DNA from 3 places in the Sphingomonas eleionomae genome. Region 3 is predicted to be linked to each of the others. Evidence: predicted binding sites of a transcription regulator. Region 3 holds the regulator's gene; each other region holds the start of a gene.
What was found. Region 3 encodes LexA, which represses DNA repair genes until DNA is damaged. Its sites were predicted from a motif close to GTTCCNCNCTTGTTCT; they were not measured.
Positions count from the first base shown of each region.

Region 1: ACNI3Q_RS12225 (ImuA family protein) is a predicted target of LexA. The motif match lies at 4,948-4,963, and genes of this name have one in related genera.
Region 2: uvrA (excinuclease ABC subunit UvrA) is a predicted target of LexA. The motif match lies at 7,353-7,368, and genes of this name have one in related genera.

Region 1 is NZ_JBLTWP010000004.1:210,587-220,984, forward strand. Features, by position in the region: gene ACNI3Q_RS12215 (error-prone DNA polymerase) at 1-2,585, opposite strand, end outside; gene ACNI3Q_RS12220 (Y-family DNA polymerase) at 2,704-4,236, opposite strand; gene ACNI3Q_RS12225 (ImuA family protein) at 4,151-4,945, opposite strand; gene trmB (tRNA (guanosine(46)-N7)-methyltransferase TrmB) at 5,101-5,781, opposite strand; gene ACNI3Q_RS12235 (FAD-dependent oxidoreductase) at 5,832-7,034, opposite strand; gene ACNI3Q_RS12240 (hypothetical protein) at 7,108-8,169, opposite strand; gene metK (methionine adenosyltransferase) at 8,325-9,533, opposite strand; gene lnt (apolipoprotein N-acyltransferase) at 9,615-10,398, opposite strand, start outside.
Region 2 is NZ_JBLTWP010000004.1:56,122-66,519, reverse strand. Features, by position in the region: gene ACNI3Q_RS11510 (ROK family protein) at 133-1,026, opposite strand; gene ACNI3Q_RS11505 (TolC family protein) at 1,126-2,715, opposite strand; gene ACNI3Q_RS11500 (efflux RND transporter periplasmic adaptor subunit) at 2,712-3,779, opposite strand; gene ACNI3Q_RS11495 (ABC transporter transmembrane domain-containing protein) at 3,763-5,460, opposite strand; gene ACNI3Q_RS11490 (dienelactone hydrolase family protein) at 5,673-6,548, opposite strand; gene ACNI3Q_RS11485 (DUF1993 domain-containing protein) at 6,732-7,235, opposite strand; gene uvrA (excinuclease ABC subunit UvrA) at 7,376-10,270, shown strand.
Region 3 is NZ_JBLTWP010000004.1:467,324-477,721, forward strand. Features, by position in the region: gene ACNI3Q_RS13410 (hypothetical protein) at 1-56, shown strand, start outside; gene ACNI3Q_RS13415 (hypothetical protein) at 92-1,177, shown strand; gene ACNI3Q_RS13420 (sensor histidine kinase) at 1,183-2,538, shown strand; gene ACNI3Q_RS13425 (citrate synthase) at 2,758-4,041, opposite strand; gene gltX (glutamate--tRNA ligase) at 4,061-5,500, opposite strand; gene ACNI3Q_RS13435 (ComEC/Rec2 family competence protein) at 5,573-7,723, shown strand; gene lexA (transcriptional repressor LexA) at 7,717-8,406, opposite strand; gene ACNI3Q_RS13445 (molybdopterin molybdotransferase MoeA) at 8,464-9,654, opposite strand; gene ACNI3Q_RS13450 (energy transducer TonB family protein) at 9,850-10,398, shown strand, end outside.

The DNA.
Region 1 (10,398 bases), 260 kb from region 3:
TGATTGATGTCGATCGGCCGCACCACGACGCCATGGTCGCGCGCGTCGCGGACGATCTGCGCCGGCGCGTAAAAGCCCATGGGCTGCGAATTCAGCAGCGCGCAGGCAAAGATGCCGGGGTGATGGCATTTGATCCAGCTCGACACATAGACCAGCCGGGCAAAGGACAGCGCATGGCTTTCGGGAAAGCCATAGCTGCCGAACCCCTCGATCTGGCGATAGCAGCGTTCGGCAAAATCGGCCGTGTATCCGCGCGATGTCATGCCGCCGATCATCTTGTCGCGGAACACATCGATGCCGCCGCGATTGCGGAACGTCGCCATGGCGCGGCGCAGCTGGTTCGCCTCTGACGGGGTAAAGCCCGCCGCGACGATGGCCAGCTTCATCGCCTGTTCCTGGAAAATCGGCACGCCATAGGTGCGGCCGAGCAGGTTCTTCAGCTCATCGGGATCATGCGGCGGGCCGGGGGAGGGATATTCCGGTTTCTCGATCCCCGCCCGCCGCCGCAGATAGGGATGGACCATGTCCCCCTCGATCGGGCCGGGCCGCACGATCGCCACCTGCACGGTCAGGTCATAGAGCGAACGCGGCTTCAGGCGCGGCAGCATGTTCATCTGTGCCCGGCTTTCCACCTGAAACACCCCGATGCTGTCGCCCCGTTCCAGCATGGCATAGACGGCGGGATCGTCCGCCCGGATATCCACCTCCAGCGTATGATGGCCCAGGCCATGATCCGCCATCATGGCAAAGGCGCGGCGGATGCAGCTGAGCATCCCCAGCGCCAGCACATCCACCTTCATGATGCCCAGCGCGTCGATATCGTCCTTGTCCCATTCGGCAAAGGTGCGATCCGCCATGGCGGCATTGTGCAGCGGCACCGTTTCGTCCAGCCGGTCCTGCGTCAGGATGAAGCCGCCGACATGCTGGGACAGGTGGCGGGGAAAGGGCGCGGCCAGCAACTGGCCCGACAGGTCGATCAGGCGGCGGATTTCCGGCGCATCCGGATCGAACCCGGCATCGGCAAAGCGTTTTTCGGGCATTTCGCGGCTGAAACTGCCCCAGACGGTGGAAACGATGCGGGCGGTCACATCCTCGCTAAGGCCCAGCGCCTTGCCCACTTCGCGCACCGCGCTGCGCGGGCGGTAATGGATGACGGTCGCGGCGATGGCGGCACGGTGGCGGCCATAGCGGCGATAGACATATTGCATCACCTCCTCGCGCCGTTCGTGTTCGAAATCGACATCGATGTCGGGCGGTTCGTTCCGTTCCTCCGACACGAACCGGGAAAAGAGGAGGTCATGTTCGGACGGGTCGACCGAGGTGACGCCCAGCAGGAAACAGACGATGGAATTGGCCGCGCTGCCCCGTCCCTGGCACAGGATCGGCGGATCCTGAGCCCGCGCGAACACCACCAGATCATGGACGGTCAGGAAATAGCACGCATAATTCTGTTGCCGGATCAGCGCGAATTCCTCGTCCAGCCGCCGGCGCACATCCGGCGTCAGATTGGGGCCATAGCGCGCATGGGCCGCCTGCATGACGATATGTTCCAGCCACGCCTGCGGCTCCCACCCGTCCGGTACCGGTTCGTGCGGATATTCATATTTGAGCTGTTCCAGATCAAAGCCGATGCCGTCCAGGAACCGGATCGTCTCGTCCAGCGCGCCGGGATGATCGCGGAACAGCTGGGCCATTTCCTGCGGCGGTTTCAGGTGGCGTTCGGCATTCACCTCCACCCGGGTGCCCGCCGCCGCAATGGTCACGCCGTCCCGGATACAGGTCAGAATGTCGTGCAGCGGGCGTTCGTGCGGGGCGGCATACAGGACATCGCCGGTAGCCAGGACCGGCACGCCAGCCTCTGCCGCAATCGCTGCCAGCCCAGCCATCCGCCGCGCATCGCGCCCCCGCCGCTGCATCGCCCCGCCCAGCCACACCCGGCCGGGCGCAATCCGGACCAGCCGGGCAAGCAGCGCGGCCAGCCCGTCCGGTTGCACCAGTGCCAGCGGCGGCACCGGATCGGCGCTGTCATGATCGACGGGATTGCGGCGCGGGCGCTGCGGCGTGGCGGTGCTTGTCGGCAGGACGATCAACTGCAGCCCGTCCTGAAACGCCAGCAGATCGGGCAGGCGCAGGATGCAATCGCCCTTTTCCGCGCGCAGATTGCCGGTAGTCAGCAGCCGGGTCAGCCGGCCCCATGCCGCGCGATCGACAGGATAGGCGACGATATCCGGCGTGCCGTCGACGAACACCAGCCGCGCGCCGACGACGAACCGGGGCAGGGGGCGGCAATCGCCAGCCTCTGCCTGCGCCTCCCGCACCCGTTTCAGCGCGCTCCAGGCGCGGACCACGCCTGCCACCGTGTTGCGATCGGCAATGCCGATGCCCGCAAGGCCAAGATCGACCGCACGCAGGATCAGATCGGCGGGGTTCGATGCCCCGCGCAGGAACGAGAAATGCGTGGCGGTAACCAGTTCCGCAAAGGGCGCTGGCGGCGCATCATCGCCCTGTCCGCGCGGCCGCTCAGCCGGGACAAGCTGGACGACGCTGCCCGATTTTCCGCCGTCATGCTCAACCTGTTTCAGCATCCACTCCGCCTTTTCAGCCGGGCGGTGCGGAGGAGAGATCGACCCTGAACCCCGTTCAGGGTGACGGTTGGCCTTTCCTCGCTCACGCGAACAGGCGCTTCTGTTGGGCCTGTCTCGCTCACGCGAACAGGCCGTGGACATACCAGCGGGGATCGGCGCGTTCATCGCCATACAGGCCGTGGCGGAACAGCCAGAAGCGGCGGCCGCGCACATCCTCTACCCGGTAATAATCCCGCGTCAGACCGGGGTCGCCCGGCGCGCGCCGCCACCATTCGGCGCTGATCCGTTCCGGCCCCTCGGCCCGTGCCACTTCGTGCAGGGTGCGGCGCCAGCGGAATCGCTGGGGCGGCCCGTCGGGCAGGCCGGCGATCACCTCGACCGGCTGGGGCGGATCGAACAGGTGAACGGGACGCAGCGGCGGCTCGCCTGCTTCCGGTTCGGGCCAGGGGGCGGGGGCCTGAACATCCATGGCGGGCAGGGCGAGCGACGCCTGTTCGGGCATGTGGCTGTCGCGCGTGACGAACCGGCGCACCCGCTGGCGGCCGACCCGGGTGCTGAGCCGGTCGATCAGCGCGGCCACCGCCTCTTCCCGCGTCTCGCCCCCCTCCAGTGCCAGTTGCGCGGCAGCCAGTGGCTCGTCCTGCGGCACGGCCAGCCGGATCATGTCGAACCCGAAACCGGGGTCGATGGGATCGGCCAGCGCCCCCACCCGTTCTTCGAACAATCGCTGAATCCGCGCCGGATCGCGCAGGGGAAGGCCGCTTTCGACGGAAAGGTCGATGACATGGCCATCGCTGCGATACAGGCGCGCGACAAAGCGGCGTCCGCCCCGGCGGCGTTCCTCAAGCGCGGCCGACGCCTCGACCGCCAGTTCGCCGATCACCGCCATTGCAGTGTCGGCCGTCGCAATCGGTTCGGCAAAGCGGCGCTCAAGCATCAGCGCAGGCAGCGCGCGGCGCGGGGTGATGCGGCTGTCGCTGCGCCCCAGCACCCGGTTCAGCCGGTCGATAGCCTCTGCCCCGAACCGCGCGGCGAGCGGCGCCGGCGGCTGATCGGCCAGATCGCCGATGGTCTTCAGGCCCGCCCGGCGCAGGCCATGTTCGCTTTCGCTGTCCAGTTCCAGCGCACTGACCGGCAACCGGCGCAGCGCCGCTGCCTCATCGCGCGCGGGCGCGGACTGAAACCTGGCGAGCGCCCTTGCCCCCTCCGGCGTTGCCGCCATCGCCAGCCGGATACCGCTGGCCCAGCGCCGCATCGCTGCCGATACATCCGCGATCAGCCCCGCCTCGCCATCATGGCGGTGCAGGCATCCGGTCATGTCGAGCACCAGAGCGTCGGGCGGCTCCGCCTCGACCAGCGGCGTGAACCGGTCACACGCATCGGCGATCCGTTCCAGCCATTGCCGGTCGGCCGCCGGATCGGCGACCACCGCGATCAGCGCCGGCACACGCGCCTGTGCATCGGCCAGCGTCATGCCGGGAGCAAGGCCATGGGACAGCGCATCGGCATCGCACGCGGTCAGCCGCATGGCGCCGCGCTGCCGGTCGATCAGGACCAGCGGGCCGTCACCCCGCCTGGCGAAGGGGCGGTCGCGCAGCAGCCGGTCGGTCGGCAGGAACGGGAACCACAGCGCCAGGAAGCGCCGCTGCATCCCCGTTCCGCCAATCGCATAATCGTCCCTGTTCACGGTTCCACTCCACGCGCCAGTTGCCGCCATCCGGTCGGCCGCGCTGGCGCATCAATTCGATATCCCAGGCCGGATGGCCGGGGGCATTGGCGGCCAGCGGGACGGACGGGGCCGCCGATACCCGCCACCGTGTCTGCGCCGCATTGGGCGACGCCGCGCCGTCCAGCCGCAACAGGATCGCGGTGACCCCGTGGGATTCGGCCGCCAGCGCCAATCGCCGACTGGCCGTCAGGTCGAGTGCGCGTGGATCGCCCGCCAGTTCGATCGCCACCGCGCCCAGCGCCGGACAGCGAAGGCCATCCACCGCCGCCCGCAGCACCGCCGCCGCATCGGGCAGCACGCCGACGATCAACCGCGCTGGGTCCATGCCGATCGCTGCCAGCCCGGACGGGCACAGTGCCCCCGCCATCCGCCAGGCCGGTTCCTCGACCAGCCACAACATCTCCCCCCCGATCAGCTGAGCGCAGAGCGCCGCAAATCCCGATCCGCTGCCCGCATCCGCCGATGTCGCCAGCACCTCGTGCAACCGGCCGCGCATCAATCCACCGCCCAGCGCGCGGTCGATCGCCGGATGCCCGGTCGGCGAGCGGTCGGCCGGCCGCGCATCGACCAGCGGCCCACGCCGTTCGATCCTGGCGATCCTGCGCCGGACAAGGCGAAGCGATTCGGACATATGTTCTACTTATGTTCCAAATAGGGTCCGCGTCAACGCCGCCTGAAATCGCTGTCTGGGGAAGGGCGCGCGCAGCACGAAGCCGCGCCCGGTCAGTGAACGGGCGGAACCGGCACGATCCACGCGCCGTTCCTTACAGTGTCAGCGATCCGGCGTCAGACGCGCCGGTAGCGAAAGTACCACACCTCGTGCCCCTGCCGCCGGGCCTTTCGCTCATAGCGGGTTTCCGGCCAGTCATCGGGCCGCGTCAGGAAATCGGCGGCGCTGGTGGCCAGCCATTTGAAATCGGGCCGTTGGTTCATCACCATCATCGACCAGCGGCAATAGGTGGGATCGTCGGTGCCCAGCCGGAATTCCGCGCCCGGTTTCAGCTTGGCGGCGATCAGGTCGAGCGGGCCATGATTGACCATGCGCCGCTTGGCATGGCGCGCCTTTCGCCATGGATCGGGGTGGAGCAGATAGACGCGCGTCAGGCTGGCATCGGGCAGCCGCTCGATCACTTCCAGTGCATCGCCCATGTGCAGCCGGACATTGGTCAGCCCCCCATCGCGGATATGGCCCAGCGCGCCAACGACACCGTTCAGGAACGGTTCGCACCCGATAAAGCCATGGTCGGGCCGCATCGCCGCCTGTCCGGCCAGATGCTCGCCCGCGCCGAACCCGATTTCCACCTCCAGCGGGCGGTCATCGCCGAACAGCGTTTCTGCCGTCACCGGGCCGCTTTCCGGAACGCTGACCTGTGGCAGCAATTCCTCGACCAGCGCGGACTGGCCCTGACGCAGCTTGTGCCCCTGGCGTCGGCCATACAGGCGGCGAATGGTCGTCGGATCGTTCATGGCCGTGCGCTTTGGCGACAACCGGCCGCCGGGGCAAGCCGCGCGCGGCGTCAGGCCGCCGGCTTGCCCGCAAACAAGGCCGCTGCATCGTCGATCCCGGCATAGGCGGCCGCCATGTCCGGTGCCTCGCTTTCATCGCCAAACCCGAAATAATCGTCATCGCCCAGCGGCTGCACGACGATGCCGTCGCGCCGCGCCAGCACCGACAGCTTGCGGTAGTAAATGCCATAGGTGACGCCCGGCTGGGGCAGCAGCCACGCGATCTGCCCGCGCACCGGCACCAGCCGCTCGTCCCCGAACAGCGCCTTTGCCGCATAGCCGGTGCAGTTCATCACCACCGGTTCGGCAATCCGGCGAAGGTCGCGGACAGAGGCGAATGTGTCGTGCACAAAGCGTCCCCCGGCGGCCAGAAACTCCGCCTCCAGTTGCCGGCAATAGGCCGCGACATTATAGGTCATGGTCGATGTCCGCCGGGCATAGGCGGTGGGGAAGGGGTGCTGTGCCGGGTCCAGCGGCTGGCTTTTGGGCACCATGTCGGCGACCATCGGGTCCAGTTCCGCGAAATGCGCTCGTCCCGGATGCGCCGCCTCCAGCGCCGCCAGCCGCGCCGCGCGCGGTTCGGCGGGCGTATCGGACAACAGATAACGGTCGGTCCATTCCACCGGATCGCCCGCCATGCCCAGATAGCTCTGGTGCATGGCAAAGCTGGCCCGCGCCATCCGTTCCCATTTCGCCGGGAAATCGGGGCCAGCGGCATCGACATGGGCGATGCGCGAGGATGGCGTCCATGCGCCCGTCGCCCAGGAGGAACGCGTGTCGGGAAAGCGGTCCTTGGTATAGATCGTCACATCCGCGCCCATGCGCTGCGCGGTAATCGCGCTGGTCAGGCCGATACAGCCCGCGCCGATCACCGCGATGCGTTTCCCCTGGGCCAGCGCCAGCGGGACCGCGATCTGCGCCGATCCCCAGGACAGCGACCAGCCGCTGCCGCCATGGCCGTAATGGTGGACGACCCGCTTGCCGCCCACCCGCTCCAATTCGATGCGCGGCCCGGTGGCCAGGAAGGGGCGCAGGCACACGGTGACGCGGAACATCCGGTCGCGCCGGGCCATGACGGGGACGATCGGCGGGGGTGGCGCAAAGGCCATTCCCTGCGCCCTCGCCGCGCGTGGTGCAGTGCCAAGTCCGATGGCGGCAACCCCGCCGCCCATGATCAGGCTGCGCCTGTCGAGCACCATGGTTCCCCCTGTCATTATCGTGGCGTCGCTATCGCCGACGCACCCAGCTTATCGGCTTTGCTGCAAAGCGAAAGGGGTCGATACCGCGCTATTCGGTCAAAACACCGGTATCGATGGTGATTTCCTTTTTCTTGCCGACCGTGCTGACCGAGCTGACGGGCTTTTCCTCGCTCAGCACCGCCAGTGCCCGGTCGGGGGAGGGCAGCGCATCCTGCATCGGCAGCACATAGGTCCTTTCCAGATCGACGAAGCGAACGACCCATCCATCCGGCGCGTCATCCTTTAGCTTCATCTGCGGGCTGACGCTCAGGCCGCGTCCGCTGTCGGATGACGCCAGGAAATAGCCGTTGGTCGCCGCGTTCGCGCGGTACACGCCATCATCGCCCAGCTTGGGATCGCGGCACCAGGTGACGGGCTCTGCCGGTTCCGCCTTGTCCTTGCCCTTGATGTCCGCCGCCGCCATCGACAGCACCGCACCCAGAATGGCCGAAGTGCCATCGTCCTTGACCGACCTGGTCGATGCGGCGGTGGCGATTGCCGATGGGCAGTCCTGTACCGGTGTCAGCACCGCCGGCGGCGTGTCCTTCTTCCCCGGCTTGGGCCAGCGCAGCGACTGGATCGCCTGAATCGTGCGCTCGCGGGCTTGTTCCGGCGTCGCCGTCTCGCTGGAATAACGGACCTTGATGATCCATCCGTCGATGCCGGTCATGGCGACCGCTGTGGAACGATAATTCTTCTCGGTCCGATAGGCGGCGACCAGTCCCGCCTTGTTGCCCGGCCCGCTGCCCTGAAAGGTCAGCGGATCACTGGTCAGCACCGGTGTGCCATAGACTTCCGGCCGATGTTCGATCGACCAGCGTGCCCGGTCGAACCAAATCGGGATGGACGCGCCCGCCAGCCGATAGACATAGATGGAATAAAGATCCGATCCATCCTCCGGCTCATACTGGAACGATATGTCGCTTTCGGTTTGCGTGAGGTCCCGCGCGCTTTGCATTCGCGCACCCAGGACGGTCCCCGGTATCTCGATCCGGCTGGGTTTGTGGCGATAGGGATTGCCGGGCTTCACCTTCAGCTCGCGCGCCTGTTGTGCGGCAAGGGGAAGCGGCGCTGTCAGCAGCAGCAGTGAAAACGCCAATCGAATCATCATGCTACGCCCCTCCCGACCATGTCGCGGGAAGGGTGGCGACATGGTCCGTACACGGCAACCGGATTCTTCCGGCGATCCGGTGCGCGCCAATGAAAAAAGCGGCGCATCCCGGGGGAAGCGCCGCCCTTTCCTTGGTTCGTTGCCCCCTGAGGGGTTCAGGCCAGCGCGGCCTTCAGGTCGTCGACCAGGTCCAGCCGCTCCCACGGGAAGAAGTCGCCTTCGGGCTTACGGCCGAAATGACCATAGGCGGCGGTCTTCTTATAGATCGGCTTGTTCAGGCCAAGATGCGTGCGGATGCCGCGCGGGGTCAGGCCGCCCAGCTTCTCGATCGACTGAATCGCCGCTTCGATCGCATCATCGCCGACCGTGCCGGTGCCATGCGTGTCAACATAGAGCGAAAGCGGCTTGGACACGCCGATGGCATAGGCGATCTGGATCGTGCACCGCTGGGCGAGGCCCGCGGCAACGACGTTCTTGGCCAGATAGCGGGTGATGTACGCGGCCGAACGGTCGACCTTGGTCGGATCCTTGCCGCTGAACGCGCCGCCGCCATGGGGGCTGGCGCCGCCATAGGTGTCGACGATGATCTTGCGCCCAGTCAGGCCGGCGTCACCATCCGGGCCGCCGATTTCGAAGCTGCCGGTCGGGTTGATGTGATAGACGGTCTCGTCGCTCAGCAGTTCGGCGGGGATCACGTCGGCGACCACCGACTTCACATAGGCGTGCAGTTCGGCTTCCTTGTCGCCCGTATCGTAACCCGGCGCGTGCTGGGTGGACACGACGATCGCGGTGCAGGCGACGGGCTTGCTGCCCTCGTACCGCAGCGTCACCTGGCTCTTGGCGTCCGGCTCAAGGAACGGGGCTTTTTTTGAATGACGGTCGGCGGCCATCTGCTCCAGGATCTTGTGGCTGTAATACAGCGTGGCCGGCATCAGGTCGGGCGTATCGTCGGCGGCATAGCCGAACATGATGCCCTGATCGCCGGCGCCCTCGTCCTTGTTGCCGCTGGCATCGACACCCTGTGCGATGTGCGCCGACTGGCCGTGCAGGTTGTTTTCGAACCGGAGCGTCTGCCAGTGAAAGCCGTCCTGCTCATACCCGATATCGCGGACAGTATTGCGGACGGTCGCCTCGATCTCTTCCTGTGCGCCCGGCGCCCATTCGCCGTTTTCATAGACGCCCTTGCAGCGGATTTCGCCCGCCAGCACGACCAGCTGGGTCGTGGTCAGCGTTTCGCAGGCGATGCGCGCTTCGGGATCCTTGGACAGGAACAGGTCGACAATGGCGTCGGAAATCTGGTCGGACACCTTGTCGGGATGGCCTTCGGACACCGATTCGGACGTGAAAAGATAGCTGGAACGCATGGTAATCCTCTGATCGGGATGAATGTCGCGGAAAAGCCGGGCCGTTGCCATGCCCATATAAAGCTTTCCTTATATGCGCCTCTAGCGAGCGAAGCGGCGCGCGGCAAGGGCGGCGGCTGCCAGAAGCACCGCGCAGACAAGGGCCAGCCAGTTGCCCAGCCGGGAGAACAGGGTCGGCGGCAGCGCATCCGGCAAGGACACGTCGATCACGCCCCGTTGCCCGTGCGGCACCGTGCCGATCAGGCGGCCGTGCGCGTCTATCACCGCCGAAATTCCGTTGGGGGTGGACCGCAGCACCGGCAACCCTTCCTCGATCGCGCGCAGCCGCGCCTGGGCCAGATGCTGGGGCGGACCCCATGCGCCGAACCAGCCATCGAGCGAGGGATTGACGATCATGCGCGGCCGCTGGCGCGGATTGACCGTCTGACCCGAAAAGATGATCTCGTAACAGATCTGCACGCCGACCAGGCCAAAGCCTGGCACGGGGATGTTCGCCGGGCCGGATCCGGGGCGGAAATCGATGTCGCCCATCACCAGCCGCGACAGGCCCAGCGGCTGCAGGATCGAGCGCATCGGCAGATATTCGCCATAGGGAACCAGATGCGCCTTGTCGTACCGCGGGCCGATCTGGCCATCAGGGCGGATCAGGAACACCGAATTGGTTGCCGCATCGATGATCGGATCATCGCCGAACAACAGGGCGTTGCCGCCGACCAGCGCATGGTCCTGTGGCCGAAGGCGGGCGGCGATCCGGCGGCGGGCGACGCTGGCCGGCATTTCGAAATACCAGCCGGGCGGATAATCATCCTCAAGATAATATTCCACCGACCCCTCCGGCCACACCACCAGCGTCGGTTCGGGATGC
Region 2 (10,398 bases), 410 kb from region 3:
TCCGCAACCATCCCCCCCGCTCATCCAGAGCCTGTCGAAGGATGATCGCCCAAACGCCGAACGGCCGGGTACGTCCTGCGACAGGCCCAGGACGAGCGAGCGCCCGGAAGCACATCCGGCGCCCGCGCTGCCTCAGCCCTCGGCCAGCGCGCTCAGCCCCATCGCAATCGGCCCCAGCGGCCCCGCCTGCCCGCCCAGCGCCGGCACGACGATATAGGGCTGGTCATCCGGGATGGGGACATAACCGTTGATGCTCTGACGCAGCATCGGCTCGATCCGGGGCAGCAATTGCGGCTGCCGGCCGAACACGCCGCCGCCGATGGCGATGCGGCGCGGCCCGGCGGTCACGACCAGCGCATGGCACAGACAGGTGACGGCATGGGCCACCCGGTCCCACAGCGGATCGTCGGGGGCCAGCGACGCCATGTCGCGCCCGGCCATCGCCCGCGCCAGCCCGCCGCCGCCGGCCATCCCCTCGACGCAATCGTCGTGAAAGGGGCAGCCGCTCGGCATCGTATCCCCGGCCAGGCGCGGCACCCGCAAATGCCCCAGCTCGCAATGGCCAAGCCCGCGCGTCGGCCGCCCGTTGACGATCAGGCCGACGCCAACCCCCGTGCCGACGGTGATATAGGCGAAATCGTCCATCCCCCGCCCCGCGCCCCAGCGCATTTCGGCCATCGCCGCGCCGTTCACATCGGTGTCGAACGCCACCGGCACCTGCGCCACTGCGGCCAGCGGGCGCAACAGGTCGGTCATCGGCCAGCCGGGCTTGGGCGTCTGGGTGATATAGCCATAAGTGGGCGATGACGGGTTCAGGTCGATCGGCCCGAAACTCGCCACGCCCAGCGCGGCATAGGGGGACTGTGCCGCCCATTCGGCCAGGATCGCGGTCAACGCAGCCAGCGTCGTCTCCGGCGCCTCGGTCGGCACCTCGCGCTGGTCCAACACCCCGTCCGGTCCGGTGGCCAGCGTGCAGATGCACTTGGTCCCGCCCAGCTCGATCCCCGCCACTCTCGTTGCCGTCATGCGCGCTCCGCCCGTTGAACGCGCACCCGATGCGCTGGCGATGCGGGGTCGTCAACCGGCCCGTGCGGCACTGCCCCGAAAATCCCGGTCAGGCGGGGCTCACAGGCCTAGCTGATCCCGGTCCACCGTCGCCGCGACCAGCTCGGCCCGCGCCGCCGACCGGGCATATTGCGCATCCAGCCGGCGCAGCTGCGCGTCCGCTGCCGCTTCCTCGCGCAGATTGACCAGGATGAAATCGCTGACGCCCAGCGTGAACCGCCGCCGCTCCGCCTCGGCCATGCGCGTTGCCAGCGCCGCCTCGTCAGCCGCCAGCCCGGCCAGCTTTTCCGCCGCCTGCACCTGAATGGCCAGCCCGTTGACCTCGACCAGGATCTGGTCCTCGATCAACTGGCGGCGACGGCGCAGCGCATCGGCCTCGGCCTGTGCCTCGGCAATCCGCCCGCGCGCGGCCCGCCGTTCCAGCGGCAGCGAGAATTTGACGCCGACAATCGCCTCGGTCGGCGTTTTGGTATCGCCGCCCAGCCCGACCGGGCCGACATCCTTGGACAATTCGCCCTTCAGGTCGAGGCGCGGCCGCATGTCGTTTTCGGCCAGCCGGCGGCGCTGCTCATTCTGGTCCAGCCGCACCAGGATCGCGTCCAGATCGGGCCGCTCCACCCGCCGGCCCAGATCGCGGGTCAGCGGCGGCAGGTCGAATGCCGGAAATTCGCGCGGCAATTGTTCGGCCAGCGGCACCATCGGCTCGCCATTGGCATCGCGCAGGAAAAAGGACAGGGCATTGGCCGCCGCCTCAAGCTGCTGTTGCGACCGGACCAGCAATGACTGGCGACGGACGATGTTCTGGCGGTTTTCCGTGCCCAGAATGTCGGGCCGCGCGCCCAGCTGGATCTGCCGCTCGATCGACTGCTGCCGCTCACTCGCCAGGGTCAGCAGATCGCGATAAACCGCAACGCGCTGTCCCGCCGCCACCCAGTCCTGATAGGCGGCGATGGCCCGGCGCTGCACGCCGATCGCCACCATCTCGCGGTCCAGCCGGGCCAGGTCGATGTCGCGGTCGGCCAGGCCGACGCCGGTGCGCCGCGCATCGATCCACCGGTCCCGCATCAGCGAAAACACCGCGCCCACCTTCACCTCGCCCAGCCGGTTGGTGAAGCGGTCGCCATAATATTCGGGAAAATCCCCGCGCGACACGCGATAGGCGCCGTACACCGCACCGCCATTGGTCTGCAGCGGGCGCGTTACCTGCCCTTCGACATAGCTGCCGTCATAATAGCCCAGCAGGCGCGAACTGGCATCGCCTTCGAACAACAGGTCGAACGCACCGCGCGCGGACAACGCCTTGCCATCCGCCGCCCGTTCCTTGGCCATCGCCTCCAAGATGGCGGGCGCATGGGTCGCCGATGATCGCAGCACCGCGTCCAGCGACAGCACGCCCGTCCGGGTGGCAGAGTCAACCTGGACGGCCGCACCCCCCTGCTCGTTCCGGGTTGGGCGAAGATCGCTGCCCGGCATGGCCATCTGCGACGATGCTTCGACAGGCTCAGCATGAGCGGGCTGGCGGGTTGACGATCCGACCCCGCCACCCCCCTCGCTGGTCCTGAGCCTGTCGAAGGACGCAGCCATTTCCTGCGCCCACACGGCACCCGGCGTCAGCGCCAGCAGTGTCGCGACCAGCGCGCCGCGCTTCATTTCTTCTTCTCCACCGGGCCGGACGTCATGCCGCCCGCCTTGCTCTCGCCCTCGATGGCGGGGCGGCGGAACTCGAGCGGGAAATCGTTCAGCTGACGCCACAGCTCATAGCCCAGCGACACCGTCTCCATCTGGATCCAGCCGCGCGCCTTCGCGCCCAGCCGCACGAAATCGTCGTCGGGCCATGCGGGCTTGCCCGGCATCGGTTCCACCAGCACGCGGAACAGGCCGTTGATCTGCGCCGACGGGTCGACCGATCGGACGCGTCCGTCGAACATCCCCTGCGCGATCGACGGCCATCCGCTGAACTGGATCGCGGGCCACCCCTCGAACGCCAGCCGCACCGGACGGCCGGGCCGGATCAGCGCCACGTCGCGCCCGTCCACCATCAGCTCGACGACCCGCTCCGGCGCCTCCGGTGCCAACGTCGCCAGCGGATCGCCGGGGCTGACCAACGTCGCGCCGGCGGCCGCATTGATCGACTGGATGCGCCCGTCGCGCGGCGCCCGCACCAGCTGCGCCGACTGCCGGTTCAGCGTCACGTCCACCCGGCTCAGCTTCGCGCGCGATTCCGCCAGCTTGGCCCGGTGATCCGCCACCTTGATCTGGGTCGCTTCATAATCGCGCCGCGCGGCCAGCCCCTCGCTGAACAGCTGGCGCGACCGGTTCACGTCCAGCTGCGCCACCGCCATCGCCTGTTCCGCCGCCGCGATCTCGGCCAGCACCTGCGCGCGCTCTGCGGCCAGCCGGGCCAGCAGGTCGGGGTCATTGTCCTCGATCCGCGCAATCGGGTCGCCGCGCTTCACCCGCTGGCCGTCCTGAACGTACCAGCGTTCGACCCGGCCGGGGACCAGCGCAGTCACCTCCTGCAACCGGTCATCGGGGTTCAGCGCGCCGATCTGGCCCGATCCCGCACTGGTCTGCACCCATGGCACGGTGAACAGCGCGACGGTGACGATGGTGATGCCGATCACGATCATCCATGCCAGCGCCCGGGTCGCGCGCGGCGGTCGGATCTGCTCCAGCGTCCGGAAATGCACGATATGTTCAGGCCGAAAGGGCATGGTTGCCTCCCTCACCACGCGCCAGCGCGATCAGCTCGCCCTCGCCCTCGCAATGCAGCTGTTCGCGCCGCCCGATCCACAAATGCCCGTCGCGGGCCAGCCCCTCGGGCCGCCGGGTGAACTGCAGCACCGTCGTCTGCGATTCCCGCATCCGGGCCAGCGCCGCATCCACCCGCGCCGGCGGCAACAGGTCGAGCAGCGGCGACAGCATCAGCACGCGCGGCCGCGCCAGCAGCGCCGCGGCCAGCTTCAGCGCCATCGTCTCGCCCACCGACAACGGCCATCCCGAACTGGACAGATGCGTGTCCAGCCCCTGAGGCAGTGCGCCGATCCGTTCGATCAGGCCAACGATATCCAGCGCCTCCATCATGCCCATCGCATCCTCCGCCGATGACAGGGTCAGGTAGTTGCGGATCGACATTTCCACGATGGTCGGCCGGTCCAGCACGCGGATGTCCGCGCGCAGGCGATACATGTCGAACGATGCGATATCCGCGCCGCCGACGGTCACGATGCCGCGCTCCGCCGTCTCGTGCCGGCGCAGCAGGAACGCGATGGTCCGGTCCAGCCCCGGCGGCGTCGCCACCGCCAGCTGCTTGCCCGCCGCCACCTCGAAATCCAGCGTCACGCCGTGATGCTGCACGCCCCGAAAGCGGATTGATCCATCGGCCGGGCCGCGCCCGTTGCCGCGCTGTTCCGGCTCCTGCGGAATGGCCCAGAACAGCGCCAGCTCCTCCAGCCCGGCGGCCAGTTCGTACAGCGACTCCAGGTAAAAGCCGAGCTGCGCGATGCCATAGAACACGCCCGACAGGATCAGTTCGGCCGCCACCAGCTGACCGATCGACAGCTGGTTCTGGATGATCAGCCATCCGCCCAGCGCCAGCAGCGCCGCACTGGCCGCGGCCCAGGTGAACAACAGGCACAGGGTCTGCACAAAGCTGTACCGGAAATGCTGCTTGTGCGCATCGACATAGGCCGCGGTCACCGCCTCCGACTTGTCCATGGCGAACGCCAGGTGCCGGCTCGACTTGTAGAACCCGTTCGATCCGCCGACGCTTTCCAGCCAGTGCGCCGCACTGTGCTTGGCGTGGCTCTTGCCCACCGCCGTGCGGATCGCGCCCGATGCCCAGATCTGCCAGATCAGGAACAGGACCAGCACCAGCACCATGTTGAACGCCAGAAAGAACGGGTGATAGAAACTGGTGACGATCAGGCCCACGGCCCCCTGCAGCACGATGGTGAACCCGCCGATCAACAGGCTGGGCATCGCCTTTTGCACGGTCATCATGTCGAAGAACCGGTTGAACAGGTCGCCGCGCCGCTCATCCCCGAAAAACGGGTTCTGGGCGTGCACCGCGCGCAGCGTGATTTCCGCCGTGATCCGCGCGAACAGCCGCCGCTCGAACAATGCCATCAGATGCACCCGGAACGCCATCAGCACGCCCGCGATCAGCAGCAGCAGGAACAGCATGGCCGACAGGGTGAACAGCGGCGCGGGCAGCGCGATGTTCGCCACCGAATTGATCAGCAGCTGCACCGAAATCGGCGTCGCCAGCGACAGAAGAGAGATCGCGATGCCATAAACCAGCGCCAGCCGCACGAACCCGCCGTCCGGTGTCATCACCAAACTGATCCAGCCCAGAAAGGCGCGCACACCGACGCGTTGACCCTGATCCGCCATTCCTGTCCCCGAAAAATTGTGCAGCTGCGTAATCGTGAGTCTAGGGCATTGATACAAGCATGGACTGTCTATCATAGTGATAGAAAATTCCTATGGAACTGTACCACACTCTCCGGTGACGCGCCATTGCGGCGATGCACGCGTAACGAACCGATGCCGGGGGCACGGCGCTTGCCGCCGCCCCGGCCCGTTCCTGTCGGCGCGCGGCTTGGTTACAGCGCCTTGAACAGGCCGCTCATCACGGCCCAGGCGCGCTCGGCCTCTGTCTGATTATAGGCCGCGCTGTCGATCACGGTCCAGCCATGGTCGGCGGCATAGACCTCGACCGTCGCGGGACGGCCGGCAGCATCGGCTGCGGCCTTGAACTCTGTCTTGTCGCCCGGTGCCTTGGCATCGTCATTCTGCGCGACGGCGATGTGATAGCTGGCGTCGGTCTTGCTCAGGATCTTGTGCGGGCTCATCGGCGTATCCGCGCGGACCAGCCCCCCGCCGTGCAGCGATACCGCCGCCTTCACCCGGCCCGGCTGTGCAGCGGCGGTGAACACGGTGAACGGCCCGCCCATGCAATAGCCATGGCTGCCGATGCCGCGCCGCGTGTCGACCGATGGCTGCTTGTCCAGCCACGCGATCGCCGCATTGGCATCGCGCATCACCGCCTCCGGCGTCAGCTTCGCGCGCCACGGGCCGACTTTCTGAAAGCCGCCACCGGCTGCAAAACCGGCAAAATCCTTGAACGCGTCGCTCGGCACGTCGCGGTAATAGGGGTTGATGACCAGCACGGCATGACCTTGCGCCGCCAGCCGCCGCGCCATCACGCGGAACGCCTCGCGCACGCCGGCAATGTCGGGCCAGGTGATGACGGCCGCGTGCCGCCCCGATGCCGGGCGGACGAAAAACGCATCCAGCGTGCCGTCGGCGGTGGGAAAGGAAACCATGCCCTCGCTCAAACCGCCCGCCTGCGCCGCACCGGCCTCGCCCGCGACGGGGGCACAGGCCGCAATCGCCGCCCCCGCGCCCAGCGCCGCGAACTGCCGCCGGTTCATTGCCCAGTCGAACGGCCCCTGCGCCGCCATGTCCCGATCACACATCGTCACTCGCTCCCGAAACCAGCCCCGCCGCCGCGCAAGGGGGATACGCTGCAAACCCCGCCCCGGCAACACGGGCCAAGGGACGGGGGGAAGGTCCGCGATCGACAGGCAGCGCAGCGATCCGCATCGATCGCTGGACAACCTTCGATATCCAGCAATCCCGTTTGCGCGATGCGCCGTTCCCTATCGCGGACCCAGAAAATCCATCTTGCCCACCGGCACGCCCTTCATTCGGAGGATCGCGTACGCCGTCGTGACGTGAAAATAGAAATTGGGGATGGCAAAGCTCAGGACATAATCGGTTCCGCGAAACGGAATGTCGCCGCGCGGCGTCTTCAGGATGACCTCGGCGTCTTCCTTGCCGTCAAATCCATCGCGCGGCACGGCATTCAGCACCGCAATGGTCCTGTCGATCCGCTCGGCCAGTTCGGCAAAGCTCGTTTCCTCGTCCGGCATCGCCACCGGCTCTGCACCACCGACACGCACCGCCAGAAATTTGGCGCTGTCGCTTGCCCGCTGCACCTGTCCGATCAGGGGCGCCATATCGGCATAGAGCCGCGCTTCGGTCAGCTCGGCCTCATCCCATCCCTGCGCCTCCGCATAAGCGCGCGCCTTTTCCAGAAACGCCTTCATCGCGGCCAGCGCGCGGATCATCGGTGGCACCGACACGTCGTACAGGTTGTGCATGATTCATCCCCCTTGGGTCAGCGCTGCACATGAGGCCACGCGTTTGACGCGACAAGGGCCGCGCCCCCCTCGCAACCGGCCCCTTCACCCCCTATCTCGCCTACTGGATTCCCCTCCAGAACAAAGATAGAACTGCCGGAATGAGCCTTACTCACATCTCCGTCCGCGGCGCGCGCGAGCATAATCTCAAGGGCGTGGACATCGACATTCCGCGCGACACGCTCACGGTCATCACCGGCCTGTCGGGCAGCGGCAAGTCCAGCCTCGCCTTCGACACCATCTATGCGGAGGGGCAGCGGCGCTACGTGGAATCGCTGTCCGCCTATGCGCGCCAGTTCCTTGAGATGATGCAGAAACCCGATGTCGATCATATCGAGGGCCTGTCCCCCGCGATCAGCATCGAACAGAAAACGACGTCGCGGAACCCGCGCTCCACCGTCGCCACGGTGACGGAGATCTACGATTATATGCGCCTGCTCTGGGCGCGGGTCGGCATCCCCTATTCCCCCGCCACCGGCCTGCCCATCGCGGCACAGACGGTCAGCCAGATGGTCGACCGCGTGCTCGCCCTGCCGGAAGGGACGCGCCTGCTCCTCCTCGCCCCCGTCGTGCGCGGGCGAAAGGGCGAGTATCGCAAGGAACTGGCCGAATGGCAGCGCGCCGGCTTCACCCGCGTCCGCATCGATGGCGAGCAATATCCGATCGAGGAAGCACCCGCGCTCGACAAGAAGTACAAGCACGATATCGAGGTGGTGGTCGACCGCCTGGTCGTGCGTGACGACATCGCCACGCGGCTGGCGGAAAGCTTCGAGACCGCGCTGAAACTGGCCGAGGGCCTTGCCTATGTCGACCTGGTCGACGGCGTCGTGCCCGGCCGGGAGGATGAGGCCGCGGACGCGGGTGCGATGAAGGGCGCAGGGATCCCGCCCAACCGCATCGTGTTCAGCGAAAAATTCGCCTGCCCGGTCAGCGGCTTCACCATCGCGGAAATCGAACCCCGCCTGTTCAGCTTCAACGCACCGCAAGGGGCCTGCCCCGCCTGCGACGGCCTTGGCGAGCGGCAGGAATTCGACGCCGACCTCGTCGTCCCCAACGCCGCGCTTTCCCTGAAAAAGGGCGCGATCGTCCCCTGGGCCAAGTCCAACCCGCCCAGCCCCTATTACATGCAGGTGCTAGCCAGCCTCGCCCGCGAATTCGGGTTCAGCCTCGACACCCCGTGGCAGGACCTGCCCGGAGAGGTTCAGCTCATCATCCTCCACGGCACCGGCGGCAAGCCGGTCACGCTCACCTTCATCGACGGTCGCAAGTCGTACGACGTGAAAAAGCCGTTCGAGGGCGTCATCGGCAATCTCAACCGCCGCCTCCTGCAAACCGAAAGCGCCTGGATGCGCGAGGAGCTGTCGAAATATCAGGCGGCTCAGCCGTGCGAGACGTGCCACGGCGCCCGCCTCAAGCCAGAAGCGCTGGCGGTCAAGATCGCGCAGCAGCCGATTTCCCACGCGACCCGCCTGTCCGTGGTCGACGCCCTCGCCTGGTTCCAGTCGCTGCCGGACGCCCTCACCGATCAGCAGCGGCAGATCGCGGCCCCCATCCTCAAGGAAATTCTGGAACGCCTCGGCTTCCTCAACAATGTCGGGCTGGATTACCTCAACCTCGATCGCACCAGCGGCACCCTGTCCGGCGGCGAGTCCCAGCGCATCCGCCTGGCCAGCCAGATCGGCTCCGGCCTGTCCGGCGTGCTCTATGTCCTCGACGAACCCAGCATCGGCCTGCATCAGCGGGATAACGACATGCTGCTCGCCACGCTCCGCCGCCTGCGCGACCTCGGCAACACCGTGCTGGTGGTGGAACATGACGAGGATGCGATCCGCACCGCCGATTATGTCATCGACATGGGGCCGGGCGCGGGCGTCCATGGCGGCACCATCGTCGCGCACGGCACCCTGCCCGAACTGCTCGCCACCCCGGGCAGCGTCACCGCCGAGTATCTCAACGGCACGCGCAGCATCGAAGTCCCCAAGAAACGGCGCAAGGGCAACGGAAAAAAACTCACCGTCCACAATGCCGTCGCCAATAACCTGAAGGGCGTGACGGCCAGCGTGCCGCTCGGCACCTTCACCTGCATCACCGGCGTTTCCGGCTCGGGCAAGTCCAGCTTCACGCTCGACACCCTGTATGCCGCCGCCGCCCGCACGCTGAACGGCGCGCGCGTGCCCATGGGCCGGCACGACAAGATCACTGGGCTTGAGCATCTCGACAAGGTCATCGACATCGACCAGTCGCCCATCGGCCGCACCCCGCGCTCCAACCCCGCCACCTATACCGGCGCCTTCACCCATATCCGCGACTGGTTCGCCGGCCTGCCCGAAAGCCAGGCGCGCGGCTACAAACCCGGCCGGTTCAGCTTCAACGTCAAGGGCGGCCGGTGCGAGGCGTGCCAGGGCGACGGCGTGCTCAAGATCGAGATGCACTTCCTGCCCGACGTCTATGTCACCTGCGACGTCTGCCATGGCCAGCGGTACAACCGCGAAACGCTGGAGGTGAAGTTCAAGGGCAAGTCCATCGCCGACGTACTCGACATGACGGTCGAGGATGCGGTGGAATTCTTCAAGGCCGTGCCCCCGATCCGCGAACGCATGGCCATGCTGGCCGAAGTGGGCCTCGGCTATATCAAGGTCGGGCAACAGGCGACGACCCTGTCCGGCGGCGAGGCACAGCGCGTGAAACTGTCAAAGGAACTCGCCCGCCGCTCCACCGGACAGACGCTCTACATCCTCGACGAACCCACGACCGGCCTGCATTTCGAGGATGTGCGAAAATTGCTGGAGGTGCTCCACGCCCTGGTCGAACAAGGCAACAGCGTGGTGGTGATCGAACACAATCTCGACGTCATCAAGACCGCGGACTGGATCATCGACCTCGGCCCGGAAGGCGGCGTGAAGGGCGGGGAGATCGTGGCGACGGGCACGCCGGAAGCGGTGGTGAAGGTGGAGGCGAGCTTTACAGGGCGGTATTTGGCCCCGCTATTGCGATAGCGATGCGGGGACAAATCTGTCCTGAGCGGAGTTCGAGCGCAGCCGAGAGCTGAGACGATGGGCAGGCGACCGAAGGTCAACGGCCGGAGCAGGTAGTGAAGGTGGAGGCGAGCTCTACAGGGCGGTAT
Region 3 (10,398 bases):
TTGCCGCCACGGCAACGCTTGCTGCGCTGGTCGAGACGTTGAGGAAACAGGCTTAGGGCCAAATTAACATCCGTTCCGCTAGGAAATGGGTATGTCCGGCACAGTGGTGGACCCTGGTTCCGCAGCAGCGGGTTCGGCCGCAGACGCGGTGGCGATGGCCATTGCGGCGGACCGCCGCGTGCGCCTTCGCCTTGCGGCGCTCGGGGCTGATTACGCGCGGCCTGTCGATCATCGCATGACGGACCGGCTGCGTCACGGGATTGACGCTGCGCTGACGGATGCGGTGGCCGAGGTTGAGCGAGCGCTGCGCCTGCGCGCCCAGCGGATGCTTGCCGCCGATGGTCACGATGCCCTTGCCGCCATTCTTGCCCATGCGCCCGATCGACGTGACCTGATGGCGCTGATCGCTGCCATTCCCGAACTGCCGACGCAGATGGCCGTTCGCGCAGCCATCGCTGAACGTGCGGCCGCCATGCCCATTCACGGCGGCGATGACCCGGACGAGCCGGGATTTCTGGCCGCGCTGGCGCAATCGGAGGATCGGCGGATCGCCGCCGCCGCCCGGTTGCTGATGCAGGCCGATCCGCTGGATGGCAGTGCAGGCCGCCCGCCGGCCGATCTGCGCGCAGCGATTGGCTGGTGGCTGGCCGGTGCGATCGAGCGCGAGCCTGCCGCGATTACCCCATCCGCTCGTCTGACGCTGCGCCGTGCGCTGGTTGCCGCGGCCGAGGGGCTGGCCGATGCGGGGGATGCCTCCGGCGATCCCGTGGCGGCCGCCCTGCATCTGGTTCATGCGATCGATCCCCGGCCGGGCGAGGTAGCATTTCTGTTGATCGAGGCGGTTCGCGACCGCCGCCTTGCCCTGTTCTGTGCCATTCTGGGACGGGCGGCCGGCCTCGCCGCCGATCGCGTGCTGCCGATGCTGGCGGCGGCGGATGACGACCGCCTATGGCTCGCGCTGCGCGCAGCGGGGCTGGACCGGACGGCAATGGCGAACATCCTTTCTGTGCTGACCACCGGCATTGATCCCGTCTCTGCGCTGGCCCGCGCCGATGCGCTGTCCGATGCGGCCAATATGTCGCCGGAGATGGCGGGCGCGCTGATCCTGCCGCTGCGCTGTCCTGATGTGCACGCTCTGGCGCTGGGTGCGCCGGACCGCGTGAGCGCCCTGCGGTGAACCGGATGGCCGACACGCACTCTCCCGTCCTTGCCCGGCTGGACCCGCAGGGGTGCCTGGTCGAAGGGGATGCCCGGCTGCTTGACCTGAATACAGCCGCTGGCGGCGCGCTTGGAAAGCCGTTGTCGCTGCCCGAACTGTCGACGCTGGCATCGCTGGCACTGCGGTTGCGCGTCCCGATCGCCCGCACGATCGACCTGGCCGATGGCGATATCGACCTGCGCATGGCTGTCCGTCTGGTGCCCGATGAACAGGGCGTGCGGATCGAGGGGGGGCGATGGCAGGCCGCGATGCCACCGGCGCCGACCGATACCGCGACCGTTGCCTGGGGGCTGGGCGCTGCCGGATCGGCGGGGAGCTGGGCCGTGGACGGTGCACTGCGCCTGACCCGCATCGGCGCCGATCTGACCGCGCCGGAACCGGACGATGCCGCCCATCTGCTGGGTGCACCCGTCACTCAGCTGTTCCGGCTGGAACCGGATAACGATGGCGGCCTTCCCATGCTGGCCGGGGTTGCGGCAGTCGCCGCCTTTTCCGGGCAGCGCGCGGTGCTGCGCGCGACGGGGCAGGCGATGCTGCTGTCCGGCCGCCCGCTGACGGACGCGGTTGGCCGCTTTGCCGGGATTGAAGGGGTTGCCGAACCGGTCCCGGATATCGCGGAGCAGGTGCCGGAGGCGGATGCAGCGGCATCGCCCCTCGCCATTGCAGAGCGGCTAGAACGCGCGCTGCGCGTTCCGCTCCGCCGGATCATCGCCAATGCCGATTCCATCGGCGAACAATCCGATGGGCCGATCCGCAGCGAATATGCCGCCTATGCCCGCGATATCGCCACGGCGGGCCGCCATCTGATCGGGCTGGTCGAGGATCTGGCGCAGGTGCAGACAATCGATTCGCCTGATTTCCAACTGGTCGTCGAACCCGTCGATCTGGCCGAGCTGGGCCGCCGTGCGGCGGGCCTGTTGTCCGTGCGGGCAGAGGCGGGGCAGGTACGGATCGATGCGCCGACGCCGGGCGACCGCGTCGATGCATTGGGAGATTATCGCCGGGTGCTGCAGATCCTGGTCAATCTGATCGGCAACGCCGTCCGCTATTCGCCGCCGGGTGCTTCGGTCTGGGTGCGGCTGGAACGCGACGGGCCGAATGCCTGCGTGATCGTTGCCGACCAGGGCAAGGGGATCGCGATCGAGGATCAGGCCCGGATTTTCGAAAAGTTCGAACGGGTCGACCCGGCCGAACCGGGTGGCAGCGGCCTCGGCCTCTATATCGCGCGGCGGCTTGCCCGCGCGATGGGCGGAGACATTGTCGTGGACAGCGCACCCGGGCAGGGCGCGCGCTTCATGTTGACGCTGCGCGCTGCCTGAACCCGCCGGTCAGCGGCGGCGGTTGCGAAGGACCAGTACCGCACCAAGCACGGCCGTAAGCGCGCCCCGCCATACCCAGTCGCGCTGATTGATCATGAAACTGGACTGGGGCCAACGCACCCAGCCCAGTCCTGAGCCGTCCATAACAGGCCAAGCAGGAACAGGACCGCCCCCAATACGACAAAGACTGTCCTGATCCGCATCCTGTCCGTGCCCTTCTTATCGCTGGTTCAGCGGAACATAGTCGCGCTGCGTCGGGCCGGTATACAGCTGGCGCGGGCGACCGATCTTCTGATCCGGATCGGCGATCATCTCGTTCCACTGCGCCACCCAGCCCACGGTGCGGGCCAGCGCGAACAGCGCAGTGAACATCGTGGTCGGGAACCCGATGGCGGACAGGATCACGCCCGAATAGAAATCGACGTTCGGGAACAGCTTCTTTTCGATGAAGTAATCATCGTTCAGCGCCATTTCCTCAAGCTGCAGCGCAACTTCGAACACAGGATCATCGACGTTGAGTGCCTCGAACACTTCCCGCACCGTCTTTTGCATCACGGTCGCGCGCGGGTCGTAATTCTTGTACACCCGGTGGCCAAAGCCCATCAGCCGGAACGGGTCGTCCTTGTTCTTGGCCCGGGCAATATATTCCGGAATCCGGTCGGGCCGGCCGATTTCGCGCAGCATGTTGAGCGCTGCTTCGTTCGCGCCGCCATGAGCGGGACCCCACAGGCACGCAATGCCCGCCGCGATGCAGGCGAACGGGTTGGCACCCGACGAACCGGCCAGCCGCACGGTGGAGGTCGACGCGTTCTGTTCGTGATCGGCGTGCAAGATGAAGATGCGATCCAGCGCCTTTTCGACGACCGGGTTCACTTCATATTCCTCTGCAGGAACGCCAAAGGTCATGCGCAGGAAGTTGCCGGTGTAGGACAGCTCGTTCTTGGGATACATGAACGGCTGACCGACCGAATATTTGTACGCCATCGCCGCGATCGTCGGCATCTTTGCGATCAGCCGGTGGCTGGCGATCAGCCGGTGCTTGGGATCGGTAATGTCGGTCGAATCGTGATAGAAGGCGCTGAGGGCACCCACGACGCCGCACATGATCGCCATCGGGTGCGCATCGCGGCGGAAACCGCGGTAAAAGGTCGCCAGCTGTTCGTGCAGCATGGTGTGGCGGCTGATCGTGTAGACGAACTTGTCGAGTTCACCCTGATCCGGAAGCTCGCCATTCAGCAGTAGATAGGCGGTTTCCATGAAGCTGGACTGTTCCGCCAGCTGACCGATCGGATAGCCGCGATGCAGCAGTACGCCCTGGTCGCCATCGATATAGGTCAGCGTGGATTCGCAGCTGGCCGTCGAGGTGAAGCCGGGGTCATAGGTGAACATGCCCGTCTGGGCATATAGCTTGCGGATGTCGACGACCTGCGGGCCGACCGTGCCCGACATCACCGGATATTCGACATCCTTGGTCGGTGTCTGCAGCTTTGCGGTATCCGTCATCGCATTTCCTTTCCGTTGTTCATTCGGCCGCTTGCGCAGCCTGATCGGCGATCCGGCCCAGGCTTTCCTCGCGTCCCAGCACCGCCAGAACGTCGAAGATGCCCGGCGAAGTCCGCCGGCCGGTCAATGCCGCGCGCAATGGCTGTGCCACCGCGCCCAGCTTGACCCCCATGTCTTCCGCCACGCGGCGTACCGCCTGGTCCAGGGGTTCGGCCGACCAGTCCGCTTCGGCAGCCAGTGCATCATGCACCCGGGCCAGGATCGATCGTGATTCGCCCTCAAGCAGGGGTTGTGCATCCGCGTCAATCGCTAGCGGGCGAGTGCGAAATAGAAACTGCGCCCCATCGGCCAGATCGTTGAGATTGGCTGCCCGCGGTTTCAGGAACGACATGGTGCGCAGCAGCAAGTCATGCTGCGTATCGTTCAGCGGCGTTGCCATGCGCGCCGCCACCAGATCGGTCAGCCGCGCATCGTCCGCCTCGCGCAGATAATGACCGTTCAGGTTTTCAAGCTTCTTGAGGTCGAACCGCGATGGTGAGCGGCCGACGCCCGCCAGATCGAACACCTCGGTTGCCCGTTCCCGGCTGATGATCTCTTCATCGCCATGCCCCCAGCCGAGCCGGAGCAGATAGTTGGACAGCGCCTCCGGCAGTACGCCCAGCTCGTCGCGATAGGCCTCTACGCCCAGCGCGCCGTGCCGCTTGGACAGCTTTGCCCCGTCCGATCCGTGGATCAGCGGAACATGGGCATAGACCGGCTCTGGCCAGTCCATGGCGCGAATCAGCGCGAGCTGGCGGAATGCGTTGTTCAAATGATCGTCGCCGCGAATGACATGAGTGACGCCCATGTCGTGATCGTCGACCACCACCGCAAGCATATAGGTGGGTGTACCGTCGGACCGCAGCAGCACGAAATCATCGATTTCGGCGTTCTGCACCGTCACCGGGCCCTGGACCCGATCCTCGATCGTCACCGCGCCCTCGCGCGGGGCCTTCAGCCGGATCACCGGTGCGCGGTCAGTGGGACCAGTCGCCGGATCGGCATCACGCCAGGGACTGTCGACGCGGAACGGCCGCTTTTCCGCCTGAGCGCGGGCACGCATTTCGGCCAGCTCGTCCTGGGTCAGCCAGCAGCGATAGGCATGACCGCGTTCCAGCAGCTCATGCGCGACGGCGGCATGGCGGTCGGCACGGGCGAACTGGAACACGGCATCGCCGTCCCAGTCCAGCCCCAGCCAGCGCATCCCGTCAAGGATCGCGTCAATCGCCGGCTGATTCGATCGAGCCCGGTCGGTATCCTCGATCCGCAGCAGGAATTGCCCGCCGTGATGCCGGGCATAGAGCCAGTTGAACAGCGCCGTGCGCGCGCCGCCGATATGCAGGAACCCCGTCGGCGACGGGGCGAAACGGGTGACGACGGGGCGTGTGCCCGCGCCGCCGGATTTGCTGCCGGATTCCATGGTTGCGCTCAACCGCGCTTGCTCCCAGACACTGTGTTTTCGATGGCCAGATCAGCCTTTGCCGCCCCTAGCATGGCGATCCGGCCACGACAAATCCGGGCCGCGATCGGTGCTGCATTCGATCGGCTGGAACGCCGGCTGGAGGCGGAGCGGGGCCAGTTGCCGCTTTGGATTCCCGTCGCCCTGGGGCTGGGCATCGCTGCCTGGTTCCTGTTGCCGGGGCCTGCTGCGTGGCTGGCCGCTGCCGCGGGGGGCGGGGCGGTCGCGCTGATCGGGATGGGTTTCGGCATTGGCCGCCGGGCAGGCGCTGCGCTGCTTGGCCTGGGCCTGCTCATCGCCATCGGCATCGGTCTTGCGTGGGTGCGGGCGGAGCGGGTTACGCATCCGGTGCTGGAACGGCCCGTCACGGTCAGCTTTGTCGCCCGAATCGAGCGGGTGGAGCCCTTGCCGGCGCGCGATCTTGTCCGGCTGCGCCTTGCCCCTGTCGGTGCGATCGGCCTGCCGACGCTGGTGCGGGTGAATGTCCGCGCCGTCGATGTGCCGCCCGGTGCTGGCACCGGCGCCGAAATCCGGCTGCGCGCCCGGTTGATGCCACCTGCAACGCCGGCCCTGCCGGGCGCCTATGGCTATGCCCGGGCCGCATGGTTCGATGGCATCGGCGCGACCGGGCGCGCGCTTGGCCCGGTTGAGGTCATTCATGCGACCCAGGGCAGCGGTGCGGGCGTCCGCAACCGGCTGTCGGCGCATATCCAGTCGCAGATCGGCGGCGGGGCCGGGGCAATCGCGGCAACGCTGGCCACCGGGGATCGCGGCGGCATCAATGACGCGGATGCAGAGGCGATGCGCCGGTCGGGCCTGGCCCATTTGCTGTCGATCAGCGGCCTGCACGTCACGGCGGTGGTAGGGGCCGCGATCCTGGCGGCCATGCGGATCCTGGCCCTGTTTCCGGCACTTGCCCTGCGGGTTCGGGTGCCGCTGATCGCTGCAGGGTTCGGGGCGGCGGCCGCGCTTGGCTATACCTGGCTGGCAGGCGCAGAGGTGCCGACGGTTCGGTCGTGCATCGCCGCGCTGCTGATCCTGGCCGCGATGCTGCTGGGGCGGGAGGCGATTACGCTGCGGCTGGTCGCGACCGGCGCGTTCGTCGTCCTGCTGCTGTGGCCGGAAAGCCTGGCCGGCCCCAGTTTCCAGCTGAGCTTTGCCGCCGTTACCGCGATCATCGCGCTGCACAGTCATCCGGCGGTGCAGGGCTGGTTCGAACGGCGGGACGAGGGGCGGCTTGCCCGGCTGGGCCGGGGGCTTGCCTCGCTGCTGCTGACGGGGCTGGTGGTGGAGGCGGTGCTGACGCCGATTGCGCTGTTCCATTTCCACAAGTCCGGCGTGTACGGCGCGATTGCCAATCTTGTCGCCATTCCGCTCACCACGTTCGTCATCATGCCGGCCGAGGCGGCGGCGCTGCTGCTGGATGCGGTGGGGCTGGGCGCGCCGCTATGGTGGGTGACGGGGCAGGCCATCGACCTGATCCTGGCGATTGCCCATTGGACGGCGGATGCGCCCGGATCAGTCCGGATGCTGCCCGCGATGCCGGGATGGGCGTTTGCCGCGATGCTCGGCGGTGGGCTGTGGATCGCGCTCTGGCGGACGCGATGGCGGCGATGGGGCGCGGTACCCGTTGCCATCGGCGCGCTGGGCGCGCTGTCCGTGCCGCCGCCCGACCTGCTGGTAACCGGCGATGGCCGCCATGTCGCCATCCGGGCCGGGGACGGGCTGGCGCTGCTGCGCGACCGGGCGGGGGACTATACCCGGTCGATGCTGGGCGAGGCAGCGGGGGTGGATGGCGAGGCGCTGTCGCTCAGCACCCTGCCCGATGCGCGGTGCAGCGCGGACCTGTGCCTGGCCGATGTCCGGGATGCCAATGGCCTCAGCTGGCGGGTCGTTGCCACCCGCAGTGCCCATTTCGTCGAATGGACCGCGATGCGCGATGCGTGTGCCGTTGCCGATATCGTGATTGCCGATCGCCGGTTGCCGGCCGGATGCGTACCGCGCTGGTTGCGCCTGGACCGGGCAACGCTGGCGGAGACCGGCGGCGTTGCGATCACCCTGGCGAGCGGAACGGTTCGCACCGTGCGCGGGCCGGGGGCGCACCCATGGCTGAACCCGCCGACGGTGATGCCGCCACGACCAGCCCGCCCCGTGGCACCACCGCCCAGGCCCGTTGGTCAGTAGCGGCGGAGCAGCCCCGACAGCCGGCCCTGCACCTGCACCTGATCAGGGCGGTAGCGTTGCGGATCATAGCTGCGATTGGCGGGGTCCAGCCGGACCATCGCACCCTCGCGCCGGAAGTATTTGAGCGTTGCGTCATGCCCGTCGATCAGCGCGACCACGATTTCGCCGTCGCGGGCCGATTCCGTCTTACGGATCAGGGCATAATCGCCGTCGAGGATGCCCGCCTCCACCATCGAATCCCCGGACACTTCCAGCGCATAATGTTCACCCGACCCGAGCAGCGCGGCGGGCACCGGCAGCATCTGCGATCCCTCCATCGCCTCGATCGGCACACCGGCGGCGATGCGGCCATGAAGCGGGATTTCGATGACGTCGTTCGCCGGTTCCGGCATCCGCTGCACTGCGGAAGGTGGCGAAAGTGGTGCTACGTCACCACGTTTTGCACCCTTGCTCCGCTTTGCATCGCCCCGTTCCGGCATCTTCAGCACTTCGAGCGCGCGGGCGCGATTGGGCAGGCGGCGAATGAACCCGCGCTCCACCAGCGCCTCGATCAGCCGGTGCACCCCGGATTTCGATTTGAGGTCGAGCGCCTCCTTCATCTCCTCGAACGAGGGGGAAATGCCGTCTTCGCCCAGGCGTTCGGCAATGAAGCACAGCAGCTCATGCTGCTTTTTGGTGAGCATCCCCAATCCTCCGTGTCGGAACAGACTGGGAACGTATATGCTTTGTTCCGTATGGCGTCAAGCGATCACAAGGATATCCACAGGATCGCCCACAGCCGCCGCCGGGGCATCAGCGGGCCGGTGGATCAGGCAGGTGGCGCGTGCCAGCGTCATCAGCATCGAACTGTCCTGTACCGCCGCCGCGCCGACGCGCCCGTCGGGCAGGATTGCCGCGCGCAGGAAATCGGTGCGCTCGCCATTGGCGGGCAGGGGGTCGGCCAGGATCGCGGGGGTCAGCCGGGGCAGGGGGTCGACCGATCCGCCCAGTGCGGCGATGGCCGGCCGGACGAACAGCATCGCCGTGGCGAATGCCGAAACCGGATTGCCGGGCAGGCCGAGAACGAGTGCATCGCCGCGCCGCCCGGCCATCACCGGCTTGCCGGGGCGCAGCGCCACGCGCCAGAAATCAATGGACCACCCCGCCGCCGCCAGCGCGGGCTGCACCAGGTCATGGTCGCCCACCGATGCCCCGCCGCTGGTGACGAGCAGGTCGGCATCGACCCTGGCAAAGGCGCGGGTAAGCGTTTCGAGGTTATCGGGCAGGATGCCAAGGTCGACGATGTCCACGGGCAGATCGGCGAGCATCGCCGCAAGCATCAGCCGGTTCGTCTCCGGTATCTGTGCATCGCCCATCGGCGTTCCGGGCGGGCGCAGTTCATCGCCGGTCGCCGCGACGGCAACCCGTACCGGGCGGCGGACCGACAGCGCGCCATGACCCGCCATCGCAGCCATGGCGAGGCGCGCCGGGGTCATCCGCTCGCCCGCCCGGATCAGCGTTGCGCCCGAGCTGAAGTCCAGCCCGCGATGCCGGACGTTGCTGCCGGGCGCGGCCGGGCCAGCCCCGGTCAGGATCAGCCGGTCGCCGTCGCGCGCCGCCTCTTCCTGTACCAGCACGCAGTCGGCGCCCGCCGGCATGACTGCGCCAGTAAAGATGCGCACCGCCTGTCCCGGCCCGACCGGCCCGGCATGCGGCCGTCCGGCGGCGCTTTCCCCAATGACCGTCCAGGGGCCGGGCAGTGCGGCATTGGCGATGGCATAACCGTCCATCACCGACAGGTCGCTGGACGGTTGCGTGCGCAGCGCGGCGACCGGTTCGGCGGCCCAGCGCCCGGCGCAACCGGCGATGGGCAACGCCTCTGCCGCGACCGGCATGGCCATGTCGATCAGCCGGGCCTGTGCATCGGCCAGCGGGAGGAGCGGGGGTGCCATCGGCCGGATGTGGCACGGGCATCGGTGCCGGGAAAGAGGGCGCGCGCGGAAACTGCACCGTGTCCGCCGCGCTGCCTTGTCTTGGCCGCATCTGCACCCTAACCCGACAGTCAGCCCTGCCGCCCCCCGGAAGTTTCTCGCGTGGTTTCAAAGTCCATCGAACGCCCGACGTGGCGAACCCGGATCGGGGAACGGTTGCGTGGGCGGGGCGGCCCGTTTCTGCTGGCGCTGCTGGTCGAGGGGCTGATCGTGCTGGTGATGATGACACTGGCCCCCCGGCTGGTCAGGCGCGAACCGGTGGATATGGCGCTCAGCACCTTTGACGCCGCTGAAGTATCGGAAAAGCCGCCCGCCGCCGCCAGCGCGCCCCGTCCCGCGGCCGCGCCGCCACCGCCATCGACCGAACGTCCGCGCGAAACCGACGACCGCCTGCCGCCCAGCCCCGTCACGCCGTCCGTCCAGCCGGCACCGGTGGTCAAGAATTTTGCCCCCAAGGCCCCGTGGATCGAATTGTCGCGCGATCAGATGGCGCAGGCCGATATCGGGCGCGCCCCGCCTCCCGGCCGCGCAGGCCCGCCCGCGCCGCGCGCGACCATGGGGCCGCCGGATACCGGCATTCCCGGCGATACCCCGCGCGTCGACGGCAGTGGTCCCAATGGCGAACCGCTCTATGCCGCCGCCTGGTACCGGGAACCCTATGATTCCGAACTGGCGGGCTATCTGTCCAGCGCGGCCGGGCCGGGA